One region of the Bacillus atrophaeus genome, then DNA from elsewhere that is predicted to be linked to it. Evidence: a T-box and tRNA genes for the amino acid it is inferred to sense, from the RefSeq annotation. Region 1 holds a T-box; the other holds one or more tRNA genes.
The links. A T-box is a leader RNA that pairs with one kind of tRNA and senses whether it is charged. The one in region 1 lies ahead of trpS (tryptophan--tRNA ligase), so its partner is inferred to be a tRNA-Trp.
Positions count from the first base shown of each region.

Region 2: it has a tRNA-Trp gene. The T-box ahead of trpS (tryptophan--tRNA ligase) is inferred to sense a tRNA for this amino acid. The anticodon was not compared.

Region 1 is NZ_CP154443.1:2,580,596-2,587,320, forward strand. It holds gene opp4C (oligopeptide ABC transporter permease) at 1-610, shown strand, start outside; gene AAHT65_RS12995 (YjbA family protein) at 827-1,579, shown strand; gene trpS (tryptophan--tRNA ligase) at 1,624-2,616, opposite strand; T-box leader at 2,674-2,885, opposite strand; gene AAHT65_RS13005 (peptide ABC transporter substrate-binding protein) at 3,355-4,992, shown strand; gene oppB (oligopeptide ABC transporter permease OppB) at 5,101-6,036, shown strand; gene oppC (oligopeptide ABC transporter permease OppC) at 6,040-6,725, shown strand, end outside.
Region 2 is NZ_CP154443.1:2,303,104-2,309,828, forward strand. It holds rRNA gene AAHT65_RS11540 (16S ribosomal RNA) at 1-57, shown strand, start outside; rRNA gene AAHT65_RS11545 (23S ribosomal RNA) at 239-3,166, shown strand; rRNA gene rrf (5S ribosomal RNA) at 3,274-3,389, shown strand; tRNA gene AAHT65_RS11555 (tRNA-Asn) at 3,399-3,473, shown strand; tRNA gene AAHT65_RS11560 (tRNA-Ser) at 3,479-3,569, shown strand; tRNA gene AAHT65_RS11565 (tRNA-Glu) at 3,605-3,676, shown strand; tRNA gene AAHT65_RS11570 (tRNA-Val) at 3,687-3,762, shown strand; tRNA gene AAHT65_RS11575 (tRNA-Met) at 3,770-3,846, shown strand; tRNA gene AAHT65_RS11580 (tRNA-Asp) at 3,886-3,962, shown strand; tRNA gene AAHT65_RS11585 (tRNA-Phe) at 3,978-4,053, shown strand; tRNA gene AAHT65_RS11590 (tRNA-Thr) at 4,059-4,131, shown strand; tRNA gene AAHT65_RS11595 (tRNA-Tyr) at 4,150-4,234, shown strand; tRNA gene AAHT65_RS11600 (tRNA-Trp) at 4,245-4,318, shown strand; tRNA gene AAHT65_RS11605 (tRNA-His) at 4,344-4,419, shown strand; tRNA gene AAHT65_RS11610 (tRNA-Gln) at 4,429-4,500, shown strand; tRNA gene AAHT65_RS11615 (tRNA-Gly) at 4,548-4,622, shown strand; tRNA gene AAHT65_RS11620 (tRNA-Cys) at 4,628-4,698, shown strand; tRNA gene AAHT65_RS11625 (tRNA-Leu) at 4,705-4,793, shown strand; tRNA gene AAHT65_RS11630 (tRNA-Leu) at 5,466-5,547, shown strand; gene AAHT65_RS11635 (zinc-dependent alcohol dehydrogenase) at 5,596-6,725, opposite strand, start outside.

The DNA of each region.
Region 1 (6,725 bases):
ATCGTTGCTTGTAGGATTTGCTTCTGTAATAGGTGCGATTACAATCGGTACGGTCGTTGGGGCGATTGCCGGATATTTTAAAGGAATTGTGGACGCCATCTTGATGAGAACGGTTGATGTAGTACTATCCATTCCTGATATTTTTCTTCTGATCACATTAGTAACGATATTCCAGCCGGGGATGGATAAACTGATTTTGATTTTTTCATTAACAGGGTGGACAACGACGGCGCGTCTTGTAAGGGGAGAGTTTTTATCACTCCGCTCAAGGGAATTTGTTTTAGCTGCTAAAACGATCGGGACAAGAAATTACAAAATTATCTTTTCGCATATTTTGCCTAATAGCCTCGGACCGATTATTGTGTCTGCTACTCTTAAAGTAGGCGGCGTCATTTTAGCGGAGTCAACATTAAGCTACCTGGGCTTCGGCATCCAGCCCCCGATCGCAAGCTGGGGGAATATGCTGCAGGATGCGCAAAACTTCACGCTTATGATTCAAGCGTGGTGGTACCCGTTATTTCCCGGGCTATTTATTTTAATTACCGTTCTGTGCTTTAACTTCGTCGGAGATGGGCTGCGTGATGCGCTTGATCCGAAAAATATTAAATAAAAGAAAAACGAAACTAATGTCAGAATCAGTGACAAAAACAAAATGAAAAGCAGGTTTCTATTGTGAGATTATCTTCATAGAGAATCTGCTTTTTATTATGCCTGAAAAAATAATAAGTCGACCGCCGCTTATATATTTCATCATTTTCATTGGAATAATTTCTCTCTTCCTTGCCTATACTGTGGACAACAGTTTTTATAAAGTGAGGGGTCAGAGATGTTATTTCTTCATGATGTGTGGGTGAATTGGTTTGAAGGGGAAGAGAATGGCTACAATGTATGCCACTTTCACGAATGGCGCAAGGAGGATACGGTAGAGCTTTTGGATCAGGTGCCTCTTTTGAGAGTCCCGTCGGTGTTGTATCATTACATAGAAAATGATCTATCAGAGCTTCCGAAAGAATTGCTCGATGGTGTCCATCAAAAATCGTATATCAGAAAAAACCATGAGCGGACGAAGCTTGAGTACTGCTTTGTGGTGACGGACGGAATCGGCATCTTGGCCGTTGATACAATCGGCTATACCATCCCGGTCAGAAAAAGCCGCCTGATTCCGAGACAGGAACAGCTTGTATATGAAATGATTAAGGATGTAGAACCTGAAACCTATGAATTTGAACCGAACAAACTGGAATCTTCTAAGGAATACCACATTTTGTCCTTGGCGCCGGAGCATGTCAGAGGGCTGACGAGGAAAGAACGCCAAATTAAACAGCTCATGTTTATGGCGCTTGATCAGCTGAAAGGGCTCAATAACAGAGCCGAGATCGCTTATTGGTACACTGAATGGAATCCGCATATGTACGGGCAGATCAAGAGAATGAGCTTTGAAGAGATATGGAACATGCTTTACAACGAGACAATCGAAGGCTGGTCGGACAAGCATCTCTCGTTTTGCGAAAACCTGATAAAAGGACAGCCGTTTTTCGAAAAGTTATGGGAAATGGAAAATGAATCGAAAGTGAATTAAATAAAAACCGCTCTTTGCTTCAAAGCAAAAAGCGGTTTTTTCAATTAGCGTCTTTTCCGTCCGAGACCCATTGCGTTCTCCATTTTTTTCAGCATTTTGCCGGCTGTTTTGTTAGCGCGTTCAGCGCCTTCATCAAGAATCCGGTCTAATTCATCTGTTTCGATTAATTCGTAATAGCGGTCTTGGATCGGCTTTAACGCACCGACTACAACCTCGGCTACATCGCTTTTAAACTCGCCGTAGCCTTTGCCTTCATATTTCGCTTCAAGCTCTTCAACTGTAGTGTTGCCAAGGATTGAATAAATCGTAAGAAGGTTTGAAACACCGGGCTTGTTTTCTTTATCAAATTTCACAATACCTTCAGAGTCCGTCACAGCGCTTTTGATTTTCTTTTCAAGCTGCTTTGGATCATCAAGCAGTGTGATAAACGCTTTTTGGTTTGGATCTGATTTGCTCATTTTTTTGAGGGGATCAGCCAGAGACATAATACGCGCCCCGACCTTCGGAATCTTAACCTCAGGAATCGTGAAAATATCGTTATATTTTTTGTTGAAGCGCTCGGCAAGATTTCGCGTCAGTTCAAGATGCTGCTTTTGATCCTCGCCGACAGGAACAAGATCTGTGCCATACAGCAAAATATCACCGGCCATTAACGGCGGGTATGTTAACAGTCCGGAAACAACGGCTTCCTTGCCTTTAGACTTGTCCTTAAATTGCGTCATGCGTTCGAGTTCACCGATATAAGCGACACATTGCAGCATCCATCCGGCCTGGGCATGAGCGGGTACCTCTGATTGTATAAACAGTGTTGCTTTTTCAGGATCAAGCCCGACTGCCAAATACAGCGCCGCAAGATTACGTATATTCTTCCGCAATTCAAGACGGTCCTGGGGAACTGTAATCGCATGCTGGTCAACGATACAGAAGTAACCGTTATAGTCGTGCTGCAAGTCGACAAATTGTTTCATCGCTCCAATATAGTTGCCTAGTGTTACTGAGCCGCTCGGCTGAATGCCGGAAAAAATCGTTTTTTTCATTTGAACATCATCCTCATTTCTACTGCATAATAAAAAAGGCCCATTCTCCCTCTATAAAAAAGGGACGAATGAACCGTGGTGCCACCCTGATTATTCCATTAAAATGGAATCACTCCAGACGTTGGTAACGGAGACTGCTCCGTCTGAGCCTACTTCAAGTTCGGTCAGCTGCTCCAAAGTCCATTCCACATTGCCCATTATCTGCTCCCAGCATCGCAGACTCTCTGTAAACGGGGTGAATGTGTACTACTCTTTTTCATAGCAAAGTTTACATTTGATTGCTTCATTATAAATCAATTATAACCAAATGTCATCAAGTAAAAACACCATTTTTACCAATTTATTTGTAGCTGCCCATCGAATAGCACATGTCTTCAGGCCGCTAAATGATAAAGAATATCAATGATTTTCCGCTTATTATTATATGTAAAAAGCATTACGAACTGGAAAATCTCAAAAAAATTTAGTCAATTTCCGCTTTAAAACATCGAAGTATATCTCGTTTTTGAGAGAAAAACTGACGAAGTTTAAATATTTTAAATTGAAAAAATAATATTGCAATAAATTATTTGTTTCATTATAATGAACTTGTTCACTTCTTTGTTACAGCTTTTTTACAAAAAATAATCAGAATAGACGGAACTGAGTAAATGTTACGAAAACATAGGTTCATTTGTCTGATATTTCTGAGGATTTAGCCGTAAGGAGCTGAAAAATTATTTTAGGGGGGCTACTTCATTGAAGAAGCGTTGGTCGATTGTAAGTTTGCTGCTTATTTTCACTCTCGTCTTAAGCGCATGCGGCTTTGGCGGCGGAACTAACAGCAGTGGTGATGGTAAAGACAGTAAAGGGAAAACAACACTGAATATAAATATTAAAACTGAGCCTTTTTCACTGCATCCTGGATTGGCTAATGATTCAGTGTCCGGCGGAGTCATTCGCCAGACTTTTGAAGGATTGACTCGTATCAATTCAGACGGGGAACCTGAAGAAGGAGCAGCTTCAAAGATCGAAAAAAGTGACGATGGAAAAACATATACCTTTACGATCCGTGACGGCGCGAAATGGTCAAACGGAGATCCGGTAACTGCCGAAGATTTCGAGTATGCCTGGAAATGGGCGCTTGACCCGGCGAACGAGTCACAATATGCTTACGAACTTTATTACATCAAAGGCGCTGAAGCTGCAAACACAGGCAAAGGCAGCCTTGACGATGTTGGTGTAAAAGCGGAAAACGACAAAACATTAAAGGTTGAATTGAATAACCCGACACCTTATTTCACTCAGTTAACCGCGTTCTATACTTATATGCCGATTAATAAAAAAATTGCAGAGAAAAATAAAAAATGGAACACGAATGCCGGTGACGATTATGTCTCAAACGGGCCATTCAAATTAGCGTCATGGAAACACAGCGGTTCTATCAAACTTGAAAAGAACGACCAGTATTGGGATAAAGACAAAGTCAAGCTGAAAAATATCAACATGACCATGATTAATAACAACAACACTGAGCTGAAAAAATTCCAAGCGGGAGAGCTGGATTGGGCGGGTATGCCGCTTGGGCAGCTTCCGACAGAATCACTTCCAAGCTTGAAAAAAGACGGTTCTCTTCATGTAGAACCGATTGCGGGAGTGTACTGGTACAAATTTAATACTGAAGCTAAGCCATTGAATAATGTGAACATCCGTAAAGCGTTAAGTTATTCAATCAACCGTCAATCTATTGTTGAAAATGTGACGCAAGGAGAGCAAATCCCGGCTACGGCTGCCGTTCCGCCGACAATGAAGGGATTTGAAGACAACGACAAAGGCTACTTCAAAGATAATGATGTTAAAACGGCAAAAGAATATCTGGAAAAAGGGCTCAAAGAAATGGGTCTGAGCAAAGCATCTGAACTGCCGACGGTTAAAGTATCTTACAACACGGATGACGCCCACGCGAAAATTGCTCAAGCCGTCCAGGAAATGTGGAAAAAGAACCTTGGCGTCAATGTAGAGCTTGATAATTCCGAATGGAATGTCTACATCGACAAGCTTCACAGCCAAGACTATCAAATCGGCCGTTTGGGCTGGCTTGCCGATTATAATGACCCGATCACCTTCCTTGAATTGTTCAAAGATAAAGAAGGCGGCAACAATGATACAGGCTGGGAAAACGCTGAATTCAAAAAACTTCTGAATGATTCTCAAACGGAAATAGACGAAACGAAGCGTGCGAAACTGCTTAAAAAAGCAGAGGGCATCTTTATTGATGAAATGCCTGTTGCCCCGATCTATTTCTATACTGATCCATGGGTGCAGGACGAAAACCTAAAAGGCGCAATCCTGACGGGTACTGGTGAGATTTATTTTAGAAATGCTTATTTTAAATAGGTTCTTCATCTGAAAACAAAAGATTTTAAGGTATATGGGGAAGGGTTCCCCGTATACCTTTCTTACTGATGGAGTATAAAAATGCAAAAAACATGGAGGTGTATCCCTTTGCTAAAGTATATCGGAAGACGTTTAGTTTATATGATTATCACGTTATTTGTGATTGTAACCGTAACATTCTTCTTAATGCAGGCAGCACCGGGCGGGCCATTTGCGGGTGAAAGAAAACTTCCGCCTGAAATTGAAGCTAACTTAAATTCGCATTACGGCTTGGACAAGCCGCTTTTTGTCCAATATGTCAGCTACTTAAAATCAGTAGCGGTATGGGATTTCGGACCATCTTTTAAATATAAAGGCCAAAGCGTTAATGATTTGATCAGTTCAGGTTTCCCCGTTTCATTTACTCTTGGAGCAGAAGCCATTCTCCTCGCTTTAGCGTTTGGTGTATTGTTTGGGGTTATTGCGGCTCTTTATCATAATAAGTGGCAGGATTATACAGTTGCAATTTTAACGATTTTCGGTATTTCAGTTCCGAGTTTTATCATGGCGGCTGTCTTACAATACATATTCTCTATGAAACTGGGGATTTTTCCTGTCGCAGGATGGGATTCCTGGGCATACACCTTTTTGCCTTCAATTGCGCTCGCTTCGATGCCGATGGCATTTATCGCCAGACTTTCCCGTTCAAGTATGATAGAAGTATTAAACAGTGATTATATTCGGACAGCGAAAGCGAAAGGCTTATCAAGACCGATTGTAACGGTAAGGCACGCGCTGAGAAACGCACTTTTGCCGGTCGTTACATATGTGGGCCCGATGGCTGCGCAAGTTTTAACAGGAAGCTTTATCATTGAAACGATTTTCGGTATACCCGGATTGGGCGCCCACTTTGTAAACAGTATTTCCAATCGGGATTACACTGTAATCATGGGCGTAACGGTTTTCTTCAGTGTTATTCTGCTTTTATGCGTACTTATAGTAGACGTGCTATACGGAATCATCGATCCAAGAATCAAGCTTTCCAAAGCAAAGAAAGGAGCCTAGGCCATGCAGAATATTCCAAAAGACATGTTTGAACCAGCTGCAGCGGATGCCAGAGATGCTGAGAAAATATCTAAAAAGAGCCTTTCCCTTTGGAAAGATGCGATGCTGCGCTTTCGCAGCAACAAGCTTGCGATGGTCGGACTTGTGATTATCATTCTTATCGTACTTATGGCTATTTTTGCGCCTTTGTTCTCAAAATATGATTATTCCACTACCAATCTATTAAATGCTGACAAGCCGCCGTCAAAAGATCATTGGTTCGGAACAGATGACCTGGGAAGGGATATATTTGTCAGGACATGGGTCGGCGCGCGGATTTCTATCTTCATCGGTGTAGCCGCAGCCGTTCTTGACTTATTGATCGGCGTCATTTGGGGAAGCATTTCAGGTTTCCGCGGAGGACGAACTGACGAGATTATGATGCGTATTGCAGATATTTTATGGGCTGTTCCTTCATTACTAATGGTTATTTTGTTAATGGTCGTGCTGCCAAAGGGCTTAATGACGATTATTATCGCGATGACGATTACCGGGTGGATCAATATGGCAAGAATTGTCCGCGGACAAGTCCTTCAGCTGAAGAACCAGGAATATGTGCTGGCTTCACAAACTTTAGGAGCAAAAACCTCACGTTTGCTGTTTAAACATATCGTGCCTAACGCGATGGGACCGATTTTGGTCACAATGAC
Region 2 (6,725 bases), 280 kb from region 1:
GGGGTGAAGTCGTAACAAGGTAGCCGTATCGGAAGGTGCGGCTGGATCACCTCCTTTCTAAGGATATTTAACGGAATATAAGACCTTGGGTCTTATAAACAGTACGTTCCCTGTCTTGTTTAGTTTTGAAGGATCATTCGATTCTTCGAGATGTTGTTCTTTGAAAACTAGATAACGATAAGTAAGACATCACATTCAAAAGTAAGACCAAGAATAACTGTAGTGATTCTTTTTTAACGGTTAAGTTAGAAAGGGCGCACGGTGGATGCCTTGGCACTAGGAGCCGATGAAGGACGGGACGAACACCGATATGCTTCGGGGAGCTGTAAGCAAGCTTTGATCCGGAGATTTCCGAATGGGGAAACCCACCACTCGTAATGGAGTGGTATCCATATCTGAATACATAGGATATGAGAAGGCAGACCCGGGGAACTGAAACATCTAAGTACCCGGAGGAAGAGAAAGCAAATGCGATTCCCTGAGTAGCGGCGAGCGAAACGGGATCAGCCCAAACCAAGAGGCTTGCCTCTTGGGGTTGTAGGACACTCTATACGGAGTTACAAAGGAACGAGGTAGATGAAGAGGTCTGGAAAGGCCCGCCATAGCAGGTAACAGCCCTGTAGTCAAAACTTCGTTCTCTCCAGAGTGGATCCTGAGTACGGCGGAACACGTGAAATTCCGTCGGAATCCGGGAGGACCATCTCCCAAGGCTAAATACTCCCTAGTGACCGATAGTGAACCAGTACCGTGAGGGAAAGGTGAAAAGCACCCCGGAAGGGGAGTGAAACAGATCCTGAAACCGTGTGCCTACAAGTAGTCAGAGCCCGTTAACGGGTGATGGCGTGCCTTTTGTAGAATGAACCGGCGAGTTACGATCCCGTGCAAGGTTAAGCAGAAGATGCGGAGCCGCAGCGAAAGCGAGTCTGAATAGGGCGCATGAGTACGTGGTCGTAGACCCGAAACCAGGTGATCTACCCATGTCCAGGGTGAAGTTCAGGTAACACTGAATGGAGGCCCGAACCCACGCACGTTGAAAAGTGCGGGGATGAGGTGTGGGTAGGGGTGAAATGCCAATCGAACCTGGAGATAGCTGGTTCTCTCCGAAATAGCTTTAGGGCTAGCCTTAAGGTAAGAGTCTTGGAGGTAGAGCACTGATTGGACTAGGGGCCCCTACCGGGTTACCGAATTCAGTCAAACTCCGAATGCCAATGACTTATCCTTAGGAGTCAGACTGCGAGTGATAAGATCCGTAGTCGAAAGGGAAACAGCCCAGACCGCCAGCTAAGGTCCCAAAGTATACGTTAAGTGGAAAAGGATGTGGAGTTGCTTAGACAACCAGGATGTTGGCTTAGAAGCAGCCACCATTTAAAGAGTGCGTAATAGCTCACTGGTCGAGTGACTCTGCGCCGAAAATGTACCGGGGCTAAACGTATCACCGAAGCTGCGGACTGTTCTTCGAACAGTGGTAGGAGAGCGTTCTAAGGGCTGTGAAGCCAGACCGGAAGGACTGGTGGAGCGCTTAGAAGTGAGAATGCCGGTATGAGTAGCGAAAGAGGGGTGAGAATCCCCTCCACCGAATGCCTAAGGTTTCCTGAGGAAGGCTCGTCCGCTCAGGGTAAGTCGGGACCTAAGCCGAGGCCGAAAGGCGTAGGCGATGGACAACAGGTTGATATTCCTGTACCACCTCCTCACCATTTGAGCAATGGGGGGACGCAGGAGGATAGGGTAAGCGCGGTATTGGATATCCGCGTCCAAGCAGTTAGGCTGGGAAATAGGCAAATCCGTTTCCCATAAGGCTGAGCTGTGATGGCGAGCGAATTATAGTAGCGAAGTTCCTGATTCCACACTGCCAAGAAAAGCCTCTAGCGAGGTGAGAGGTGCCCGTACCGCAAACCGACACAGGTAGGCGAGGAGAGAATCCTAAGGTGATCGAGAGAACTCTCGTTAAGGAACTCGGCAAAATGACCCCGTAACTTCGGGAGAAGGGGTGCTCTGTTAGGGTGCAAGCCCGAGAGAGCCGCAGTGAATAGGCCCAGGCGACTGTTTAGCAAAAACACAGGTCTCTGCGAAGCCGTAAGGCGAAGTATAGGGGCTGACGCCTGCCCGGTGCTGGAAGGTTAAGAGGAGCGCTTAGCGTAAGCGAAGGTGCGAATTGAAGCCCCAGTAAACGGCGGCCGTAACTATAACGGTCCTAAGGTAGCGAAATTCCTTGTCGGGTAAGTTCCGACCCGCACGAAAGGCGCAACGATCTGGGCACTGTCTCAACGAGAGACTCGGTGAAATTATAGTACCTGTGAAGATGCAGGTTACCCGCGACAGGACGGAAAGACCCCGTGGAGCTTTACTGCAGCCTGATATTGAATGTTGGTACAGCTTGTACAGGATAGGTAGGAGCCTTGGAAACCGGAGCGCCAGCTTCGGTGGAGGCATCGGTGGGATACTACCCTGGCTGTATTGACCTTCTAACCCGCCGCCCTTATCGGGCGGGGAGACAGTGTCAGGTGGGCAGTTTGACTGGGGCGGTCGCCTCCTAAAGAGTAACGGAGGCGCCCAAAGGTTCCCTCAGAATGGTTGGAAATCATTCGCAGAGTGTAAAGGCACAAGGGAGCTTGACTGCGAGACCTACAAGTCGAGCAGGGACGAAAGTCGGGCTTAGTGATCCGGTGGTTCCGCATGGAAGGGCCATCGCTCAACGGATAAAAGCTACCCCGGGGATAACAGGCTTATCTCCCCCAAGAGTCCACATCGACGGGGAGGTTTGGCACCTCGATGTCGGCTCATCGCATCCTGGGGCTGTAGTCGGTCCCAAGGGTTGGGCTGTTCGCCCATTAAAGCGGTACGCGAGCTGGGTTCAGAACGTCGTGAGACAGTTCGGTCCCTATCCGTCGCGGGCGCAGGAAATTTGAGAGGAGCTGTCCTTAGTACGAGAGGACCGGGATGGACGCACCGCTGGTGTACCAGTTGTTCTGCCAAGGGCATCGCTGGGTAGCTATGTGCGGACGGGATAAGTGCTGAAAGCATCTAAGCATGAAGCCCCCCTCAAGATGAGATTTCCCATTCCGCAAGGAAGTAAGATCCCTGAAAGATGATCAGGTTGATAGGTCTGAGGTGGAAGTGTGGCGACACATGGAGCTGACAGATACTAATCGATCGAGGACTTAACCACACTTTTGAATTAGTGCTTACGCGTTATCTAGTTTTGAGAGAATAATTTTTAAAAAATCTCTTGCTTTTTCTGAAATACATAGTATAATGATATTTGTCACTAAAATGTCTGGTGATGATGGCGAAGAGGTCACACCCGTTCCCATACCGAACACGGTAGTTAAGCTCTTCAGCGCCGATGGTAGTCGGGGGCTTCCCCCTGTGAGAGTAGGACATCGCCAGGCAGACTTCATTCCGCAGTAGCTCAGTGGTAGAGCTATCGGCTGTTAACCGATCGGTCGTAGGTTCGAGTCCTACCTGCGGAGCCATTAATGGAGAGCTGTCCGAGTGGCCGAAGGAGCACGATTGGAAATCGTGTAGGCGGTAACCCCGTCTCAAGGGTTCGAATCCCTTGCTCTCCGCCACTATTATTTATACATATTTCAAATGAATCAATCAGGGCCCGTTGGTCAAGCGGTTAAGACACCGCCCTTTCACGGCGGTAACACGGGTTCGAATCCCGTACGGGTCATTAAAATGATGGAGGATTAGCTCAGCTGGGAGAGCATCTGCCTTACAAGCAGAGGGTCGGCGGTTCGAGCCCGTCATCCTCCACCATCATTATCGCGGGGTGGAGCAGTTCGGTAGCTCGTCGGGCTCATAACCCGAAGGTCGCAGGTTCAAATCCTGCCCCCGCAACCAATTTTTAAAATCAGTACTCAGAACAGAGTGCATTAAAATGGTCCGGTAGTTCAGTTGGTTAGAATGCCTGCCTGTCACGCAGGAGGTCGCGGGTTCGAGTCCCGTCCGGACCGCCATTTTTAAAAAAGTTTGGCTCGGTAGCTCAGTTGGTAGAGCAACGGACTGAAAATCCGTGTGTCGGCGGTTCGATTCCGTCCCGAGCCACCACCTATGCCGGTGTAGCTCAATTGGTAGAGCAACTGACTTGTAATCAGTAGGTTGGGGGTTCAAGTCCTCTTGCCGGCACTGTGTTTTTTATAAGATGGAGGGGTAGCGAAGTGGCTAAACGCGGCGGACTGTAAATCCGCTCCCTCAGGGTTCGGCAGTTCGAATCTGCCCCCCTCCACCATTTTTATTCTAGGGGCATAGTTTAAAGGTAGAACAGAGGTCTCCAAAACCTCCGGTGTGGGTTCAATTCCTACTGCCCCTGCCACTATATAATTCATCTTAAGACTATGGCGGTTGTGGCGAAGTGGTTAACGCACCAGATTGTGGCTCTGGCACTCGTGGGTTCGATTCCCATCAATCGCCCCATATTATCATTGGGCTATAGCCAAGCGGTAAGGCAACGGACTTTGACTCCGTCATGCGTTGGTTCGAATCCAGCTAGCCCAGTTGTATTTTTAAAACCAACTGCATATGTTATTATAAGTTCTTTAAATGCGGAAGTAGTTCAGTGGTAGAACATCACCTTGCCAAGGTGGGGGTCGCGGGTTCGAATCCCGTCTTCCGCTCCAATTATGGCGGCATAGCCAAGTGGTAAGGCAGAGGTCTGCAAAACCTTTATCCCCGGTTCAAATCCGGGTGTCGCCTTTCTTTGCCGGGGTGGTGGAATTGGCAGACACACAGGACTTAAAATCCTGCGGTAGGTGACTACCGTGCCGGTTCAAGTCCGGCCCTCGGCACCAATTTAACTTAATAAATGTTAAATTGGTTTGCAGCATTTTTGCTATCGAACTTAAACGTATACCTTATATAAAGAGTGATCTACTAACTGTAGATTACTCTTTTTTGTTAGATTTTATTGGTACTATAAAGGCATTTATCAGCGCCTAACAGCAGCGTGGACTTTTCTTTCTTAATGATTTTCGTTGGGAAAGAAAGGTTTTTCTTTATTTCATATAATTACATTCTAAGCTTTAACTTATTTGCAAAATGAGATATAAAGATAAAAGGGGATTAGTCAGTGAGCAGCACAAAACGATGTACTTTGAAGGGATGAAAATTACGTTAGATAGCATATATGTTTCTAAATAGGATGATTCCCCATATTGCGATGAAAGTATCGAATATAGGGCATAATCACTTTACCGTAAGTCCTCACCAGGCAGCTATTATTCCTAACATGTAAAGTGAGCTTTAGCAAAATATCTGAAATCAAAGAGGTTGAGATTAGTTGGAGTAATAATGCAAATCCTTTTTCGTATTATTCTAAAGAAAAGGAGTTTAAAGAAACCGTGATGTTGAGTTAATAGAAGATTCGAGAAATACTTTTTTTAAAAATCTATTGACTCTCTGGATAATGCATGATATATTTATATTCGTCGGTTACATACGAATTGTAAACGGACATTATACTTGCCGGTGTGGCGGAATTGGCAGACGCGCACGACTCAAAATCGTGTTCCTTCTGGAGTGTCGGTTCGACCCCGACCACCGGTATAAAAATGAAAAAAGACGGTATTTCAGAAAATGAAATACCGTCTTTTTTTATGGTTTTAAAAGAACTTTGATTGCCCCGTCTGTTTTGGTGTCAAATACTTCGTAGCCTTTTTTAGCTTGGTCTAGGGGTAAGACATGTGTAATGATATCGCCGGGATCGACTTTGCCTTCTGCAATTAAATTGTATAGGTAAGGCATGTAATGGATAACCGGCGCTTGTCCTGTTCTGATATTGACGTTCCTTTGAAAAATGTCTCCAAAAGGGAAAGCATTGTATCTCATGCCGTATGCTCCGGTTACTTGAATGGTGCCGCATTTACGGACAGCTTGAGAAGCCATGACGAGTGCGCCCATTGAACCGCCGTGAAGCTTTAATCCTGTGGCGAGAAATTCAAGCGGCGACATTTTTCCGTCCATCCCGACACAGTCGATAACCACATCGGCTCCGCCCTGCGTGATTTCTTTCAGATAGCTTCCCGTGTTTTGTTCGTTTTCGAAATTTACGATCTCTACGTTATTTGTCCGTTTTGCATGCTGAAGGCGGTAGTCAATATAGTCGACAGCTATGACTCTTTCAGCACCCTTCAGCCAGGCGAATTTTTGCGCTAGGAGCCCGACCGGACCGCATCCGAGTATAATCACGGTATCTCCCTTTTTCATTCCGGCGTTATCCACGCTCCAATAGGCTGTGGACATGGCATCTGAGAGCAGGACTAATTTTTCATCTTCTACTTCACAGTCATCAGGGATGCGGAAGGGGGTGAAATTGGCGTATGGCACACGCATATATTCAGCTTGTCCGCCCGGATAGCCGCCGGTTGTGTCGGAGTATCCGAAATATGCGCCCATTTCTCCATTGGCGTTTGAGTTGTCACATTGGCTTTCTAACTGATTTTTACAAAAAAAACATTCACCACAGCTCACATTAAACGGGATGATGACGCGGTCGCCTTTTTTTACTTTATGGACGTCAGGACCCGCTTCTTCAACGATTCCCATCGGTTCGTGACCAATAATATAGTCTTCCGGAAAATTTGGTATCATACCGTGAATTAAGTGTAAATCTGATCCGCAAATCGCTGTAGTCGTTAATTTAACAATGATATCGTCTGATTTTTTGATTTCGGGGGCTTTCACTTCTTTGACTCGTATATCTTTAATCCCTTGATACGTCACTG